2 regions of the Shewanella sp. ISS20 genome follow, and region 1 is predicted to be linked to the other one. Evidence: riboswitches for the same ligand, from Rfam matches in the RefSeq annotation. Region 1 holds a riboswitch; the other holds the start of a gene.
The links. Region 1 has a riboswitch for lysine ahead of AC1HDP_RS07615 (Na+/H+ antiporter NhaC family protein). Riboswitches for the same ligand answer to the same signal wherever they lie in the genome.
Positions count from the first base shown of each region.

Region 1 (3,548 bases):
GCCTTGAGTCTCTTGGGGTGACCTTAAAAGCTCATCAACAAGTGATTAATGTAAAGGCGCCAGCCCAAAGACAAGCAGGCGTAATGCTAAGCTCGGTGGCTGAGTTGGTGGAAAAATTAAAGCATGAAGCAAAGGTGATCTAAATGGCCATACTCCTGATAGCAGAACATGATAACGTCTCGCTCAAAGCCGATACCGCAAAAGCCTTAACCGCCGCTAAAGCCATGGGTACTGATATCCATGTATTAGTCGCAGGCTTTGAATGTAGCGAAGTGGCTAAATATGCTGCGAAATTGGTGGGCACTGCGCAAGTGTTAGTGGCCGATAACGCCGTTTACGCAAAGCAATTACCTGAAAACCTTAGTAAGTTAATTGTCGACATCGCCGCGAATTACACTCACATAGTGGCATCAGCGTCTAGCATAGCCAAAGACTGTTTACCTCGAGTGGCGGCGTTACTGGATGTCGCGCAAGTGTCTGAAATTATCGAAGTGCTTGATAAAGATACCTTCGTGCGTCCAATTTATGCGGGTAATGCCTTAGCGACAGTCAAAAGCTTGGACGCCGTCAACGTCATTACTGTGCGCGCTAGTGCGTTTGCTGCCAGTGCGAGCCAAGATAGCCAAGCGCCTATTCAAGCGCTTGATAAAGTGTTTGCGCCTATGAGTCAGTGGTTATCCCAGGAATTAACAGTGTCAAGCCGCCCTGAACTCGCTAGTGCCAACATAGTGGTCTCTGGTGGACGCGGTGTGGGTAGTCGTGAGAACTTTGCTTTGCTTGAGCAATTGGCCGATAAGTTAGGTGCAGCGCTCGGTGCCTCGCGCGCGGCAGTGGATGCGGGTTTTGTTCCTAATGATTTACAAGTCGGTCAAACCGGTAAAATTGTGGCGCCAAGCCTCTATATTGCTGTCGGTATTTCTGGCGCCATTCAGCATTTAGCCGGTATGAAAGACTCAAAAGTGATAGTTGCTATCAACAAAGATGCCGACGCGCCGATTTTTCAAGTGGCTGATTACGGATTAACCGCTGACTTGTTTGAAGCTATCCCTGAGTTGATTAATTCCATTTAATCTGTGACATTAGTCACGTTAAGCGGTATTGGGTTAGCAATTGCAATACCGCTTATGTTTTTATGTGCGTCACGTCGTTTTTCAGACGTCCTTTGAAGTAGAGGTTGCGCTAGCTAAAAGTAGTGAACATTAGGGTGATGCCTAAGAGTGTTCATAAAAGGAGTTAGCGCCGAAGTAGTTGTACTCATCAAGGTCGGCTACTGGGGTTGTGTCCGAAAGGAGCAACACTGCCATAGTATTCCTGTCAGGGTGATGGGGTTTATTTACTATGGAGCGCTATTGATAGGACAGGTGTTTGATCACTCATAATCATCCCGATTATTTGAGCGATACTGTGTCACCAGTTCAGTTGCCTCCATTCGTATTCAGCGAAGACAATAATAATGACAGTATTAACTTATGCCGATTCGGCACTTTCACTTTTGCCTCCTGTGGTTGCAATCTTACTGGCGGTAATTACCCGCAGAGTATTAGTTTCCCTTGGTGTGGGTATTATCTTGGGCAGCTTACTGCTCACCGATTTCACCCCTATGACCAGTGCCAGTTATCTTGCGAGTAAAGTTACTGCGTTGGTATGGGTTGATGGCGCATTCAACAGCTGGAATTTATATATTCTGGGCTTCTTAGTTCTGCTCGGCATGATCACCGCATTGATTACTGTTAGCGGCGCCGCTCGCGCCTTTGCTGATTGGGCGCGTGCGCGTATTCGCAGCAAACGTGACGCCAAATTATTAACCATATTGCTAGGCTGTGTGGTGTTTATTGATGACTACTTCAACTCACTGGTCGTGGGTAGTGTGTGTCGTCCGTTAACTGACCGTTATTATGTGTCGCGGGCTAAATTAGCCTATCTGCTTGATTCTACTGCGGCGCCTGTGTGCGTGATTTCGCCTGTGTCTAGCTGGGGCGCTTATATTATTGCCTTGATTGGCGGTATTTTAACGACTCATGGCATTGCCGACTCTGGTCATTTAAGTATCTTTATCCAAATGATACCAATGAACTTCTACGCCATTTTCGCCTTGTTACTGCTGATTTGTGTGGCCATGTTTGGCCTAGATATCGGCCCAATGCGTCGCCATGAGCAACTGGCACAAAAAGGTGAGCTGTGGGATGAAAGCAAAGGTACGCCGCCAGGCGCCAATATGGATTTACCTGAGGCAGATACAGGTAAAGTACTGGGGTTATTCTTACCAATAGGCTCATTAGTCGCAGCCACCTTGTATTTTATGGTGAGCTCTGGCGCTGACGTACTGACTGAAAAAGGCATAGCTTTTGATATCATCAAAGCCTTTGAAAATACTTCAGTAAGTTCATCGTTATTCTTTGGTGCCTGTTTTGGTTTTGTGGTCACTCTGATTGGCGTGATAATGCAGAAGCTAGATACCAAGTTAGTGCTTAAGGGCATGACTCAAGGCGCGCTTTCTATGCTGCCTGCGATTTATATCTTACTGTTCGCTTGGACTATTGCTGGCGTAATTGGTCAGTTAGAAACAGGTAAGTACATGGCAAGCTTAGCTAATGGCAATATTCCATTTGCCATGTTGCCAGCAGTAATGTTTGTATTGGCAGGCTTAACCGCTTTTGCTACTGGCACTAGCTGGGGCACCTTTGGCATTATGTTGCCAATTGCCGCCGATATGGCCATGGGCAGCCATGTGAGCATGATGCTACCTATGTTAGCTTCAGTGTTAGCGGGCGCCGTATTTGGCGATCACTGTTCACCGATTTCTGATACCACGATTTTGTCTTCCACAGGGGCGGGTTGTCATCATATTGATCACGTAGTGACTCAGTTGCCTTATGCGCTGATAGTGGCTGTGATCAGCATGGTAGGTTATACCGTACTTGGTTTCACTGAATCTGTGGCGGCGGGTTTTGTGACTTGTAGCGTCTTGTTTGTCTTGAGTGTGATTGCCCTTAAAATTAAGGTAGGTCGCAGCTAAGCGCTCGATTTAGAAAACGATTCAAGCCGTAATCACTGCTCAACGCTTTCAATAAAAACGCAACCCTGAGGTTGCGTTTTTTATGGATGCTAGTTACTGATGATCGCTATCTGTGTCTTTCCCTTTATTGGGTCAGGCCGCGGCGCTCAAGTAACCCTTGTGTGGTTGGCGCTTGGCCGCGGAAGTTTTGATAAGCTTCCATGGGCGCTACTGAGTTACCGACTTCCCGAATAGTTTTACGAAACTTCATGCCGATATCGCGATTCAAACCGCCTTGGGTTTGCACATAGGCAAAGGCATCGGCCGCTAAAATCTCACTCCACATATAAGCGTAATAGCTGGCGCTATAGCCTCCGGCAAAGGTGTGGGCGAAAAAGGCTGAGCGATAACGTGGCGGCACGGCTTCAATGGCTAAACCGTGCTTTTTAAGGGCATGGGCTTCAAAGCTTGCGACATCTTGCAGCGGCGCATCCGCTGGCAGTGAGTGCCACTCCATATCCACTAAGGCTGCAGCCATATACTCTAAGGTATC
Region 1 is NZ_JAWRZK010000001.1:1,668,480-1,672,027, reverse strand. Features, by position in the region: gene AC1HDP_RS07625 (electron transfer flavoprotein subunit beta/FixA family protein) at 1-143, shown strand, start outside; gene AC1HDP_RS07620 (FAD-binding protein) at 144-1,070, shown strand; lysine riboswitch at 1,161-1,357, shown strand; gene AC1HDP_RS07615 (Na+/H+ antiporter NhaC family protein) at 1,454-3,016, shown strand; gene AC1HDP_RS07610 (M3 family metallopeptidase) at 3,141-3,548, opposite strand, start outside.

Region 2 (3,548 bases), 600 kb from region 1:
TATTAATGTGGATGGCGCTGGCAACCTAAGCTTTATCGCCCCAAGTTCTGGCCCATTAAGCTTTGCCCTTAGCGCCAATGACGGTCAGCAAAATTCGCCGCCAGTGACAGTTAGCATCAGTATCACGCCAGCGACTTCCCCACCGACTGATAATGGCGGAGGCGGTGGCGGTGGCGGTAGTATGGGGAGCACCTTACTGCTGTTAGCCTGTTTATGGATATTTAGGCAGGTAAGAACACCAGCCCTGCGCTAGTTTGATGGGTGTTAATTTGATTGATAATGGTTGGCTTCTGGAAAGCTGGATTTATATGAGTTGATAGGTTTGAGCTTACGGATTTGAAAGAAGGCGCTTGGCTCAGTCACATCACTGAGCCAAGCTAATTAACTAAAACGATATTCGCTAGAGACTAAAAACATTAAGTTGGTATCTTAAGCCACATCAAATAAGCGTTGATGCAAGGTCGCGACTAATTGCGGCACATCGGCCTCTGCCACTAACACACATAAATTATGTGGACTCGCGCCTTGGCAAACCATGCGCACATTAATGTTTTCCAGCACCTCAAAAACCAATTTGCACACACCAGGAGTTGTCGCAATACGATTACCGATAATCGCGACTAACGCTAACCCCTGCTCCACTTGCACCCGGCAATGCTGAGCTAATTCAGTGAGTAAATGATCGCTTAGCAAGCCTTCACCACTCGAATCTGAACCGGTTTTATCTAAGGTAAGCGCCACGTTCACTTCTGAAGTAGTAATTAAATCAACGCTTATCTTATGACGCGCTAACGTCGCAAAGGTTTCAGCTAAGAAGCCTCGAGCGTGCAACATTTGTAAACTGTGCAAATTTAATAAGGTTTGATCGCGCCTTACCGCAATGGCGCGATACAAAGGAGGATTATCGATGCGATTGCGAATCCAAGTGCCGCCGCGCTCTGGCTCACGACTTGAACCCACAAACACTTCAATACCGCGGCGCACCGCAGGTAAAATGGTGGCAGGATGGAGTACTTTGGCGCCAAACGTCGCCATTTCCGCTGCTTCATTAAAGCTGATTTCAGCCAGTGGCTTAGCATTAGCCGCAAGTCTTGGGTCAGTAGTATAAATACCCGCAACATCGGTCCAAATTTCAACCGCATTGGCGCCTAAGGCTTCAGCTAATAACGCCGCTGAGTAATCACTGCCACCGCGACCTAAGGTAGTCGTCATGCCGTGGTCATCACTGCCAATAAAGCCTTGAGTGACGACCACTTGCTTATCAAATAGAGGCGCTAAATGTAATTGTGCCAACTGAGCTATCATATCAATTTGTGGCTCAGCGCGGCCAAAGTGACTGTCTGTGCGCAGAATTTGCCGCACATCGAAACTAATCGCGTTTACGCCTAATTCTCTTAAGGTGGCGGCAAACAATTGTGATGAACACAATTCGCCGCACGCGAGCAACTCATCTTTAAGCGCTTTAGTGCTTTCTATTAATAAACGCTCGCTCAATACGGCAATGCGACTTAATAGACCATCGATACTAGCAGCAACATCGTTGGGACGATGCAGCGCATCTAAAATTTTATATTGAATGGCGGCGATATCTTTTAATAGTTTAAAGCGCTGCTCATCATCTGTCACAGTCGTTAATTCGACTAACAGATTAGTGACTCCGGCGGCCGCGCTCACCACTACTACACGGCGACTCGCATCATTTAAAATTATCTTGGCACTGAGTGTTAAGGCATCGCTATTGGCAAGGGATGTGCCGCCAAACTTAGCGACTACTAGTTTATCGATAGACATAAATCACCCTCCAACCTATGAGCGAGGATAGACAATATATTAAGATTGTTAGACATAACACACTCCGAACCCAAAAATGTTCGAAGAGCCTGGGGCGAAATGAGATCAACAGCCTGCTAAAGCAACAGAAGGAGATAATTGCCACCAGAAGCTCTCCACCTAAACTCAGGTGACAATCAGTGGGATTCAGCCCACTTGACCGCAATCAGCACTCACATTCGTGCGTCTCACTCGGCGTTGCTCCCCCTTCGCAATAATAATCAGGGAATGTGCCCTTATTATTGCGTACCTGGTCAACGCGCCTCTTCTGAATGTTCATTACAATGAACACCTGAACGTTAACAATTGTTTATACTCGAGGTCAACAAAAAACAAAGGAGGTCAAAAAATAACTTGTGTTGATGACCAATAGAAAATTAACAATGCCCAGATTAATCATCAGCTATAGCTAGGTAACTCATTGACTAAGGTTACGCGCTCACTAAAAGCCCCTAAATCAAGCCGAGAATTAGCATCGCTACAGCTAAATAACCCCAGACGATTACCACTCACATAGTAAATGGCTAATTGTTGCCAGCGCCGCCCTAAATCTAAGGCATCGGCTAAAGGTAAAATTACCGCCCAACTCGCCTCAACATGAGATAAATCTGGGCTAGCCCCAAGAATGCGCCGATATGGCACTCTTAGCTCATCAATATCTTGTTGCAATTGCCTATCATAGAGGCGGTTTTGACCGGGTAAATGAGGTACACCTAAAGGGTTGGCCGCGGTAATAATGGCAAAATCAATACTGGGGGTTAGCGCTTGTGTTAACATGAACACACTACTCTAATAAGCCCGCCACAGTTCAATTGTGATCTGTGTCATAGACAAATACCTTTTAATGAACAAAAATGCATCCACAGTTTAGTCTGCTTTAGCAGCAAATTCAGAAAAACTGGCTCAAGCTCACTATGGCAACCCCTTGGGCATGGTGCTTTTGCAAACGATTTCTGCAAAAATTGATTAAGATCACGTCAATTCACGATTTTTTTAACAATTAATTTGTTAACAAATGCCTAAAACGAGTACACTATTAGGGTTGATTAGCTAACCACCATCCTAGGGCGTCAACACCGACACTCACATTTCACGAATCGGTTTAAAAGGATGGCAACTCAGTTGCAATGAAACTCATTTTTGAATTGATGATTTAATAACCTTCACAAACCTACAACTGTGACGGAACTTATTTCGTTAATTGTTACTCGAAGTGTAAGCAACTATCGTATTTTCCCTGGGAGTTTCAAAAAAACTCCATGGATATTGCAGATTTTACTAACCTTATACAGTGCTGTTTAGCCCCTTCAATTATTGATAGGGACTGGCTAGTTGTTATTGCAATTTAGCTGAGTGAAATATTGACTCGTAACTGTTTATCGTTAGCGATAATTTGATTAAATTTTTTTAGGTAAATGACATGCAAAACCCGCACATTCTGATCGTTGAAGATGAAGCAGTTACCCGCAATACGCTGAGAAGTATTTTTGAAGCAGAAGGATATGTGGTAACTGAGGCCAATGATGGCGCAGAAATGCATAAAGCCCTGCAGGAAAATAAAATCAACCTAGTGGTGATGGATATTAACTTGCCAGGTAAAAATGGTTTGCTGTTAGCGCGCGAATTGCGTGAAATCAACAACATTGGCCTGATTTTCTTAACTGGCCGTGACAATGAAGTTGATAAAATCTTAGGTTTGGAAATTGGTGCTGATGATT
Region 2 is NZ_JAWRZK010000001.1:2,263,482-2,267,029, forward strand. Features, by position in the region: gene AC1HDP_RS10410 (S8 family serine peptidase) at 1-253, shown strand, start outside; gene lysC (lysine-sensitive aspartokinase 3) at 430-1,791, opposite strand; lysine riboswitch at 1,932-2,106, opposite strand; gene AC1HDP_RS10420 (DUF3293 domain-containing protein) at 2,230-2,607, opposite strand; gene arcA (two-component system response regulator ArcA) at 3,251-3,548, shown strand, end outside.
Region 2: another riboswitch for lysine. It lies ahead of lysC (lysine-sensitive aspartokinase 3); the one in region 1 lies ahead of AC1HDP_RS07615 (Na+/H+ antiporter NhaC family protein).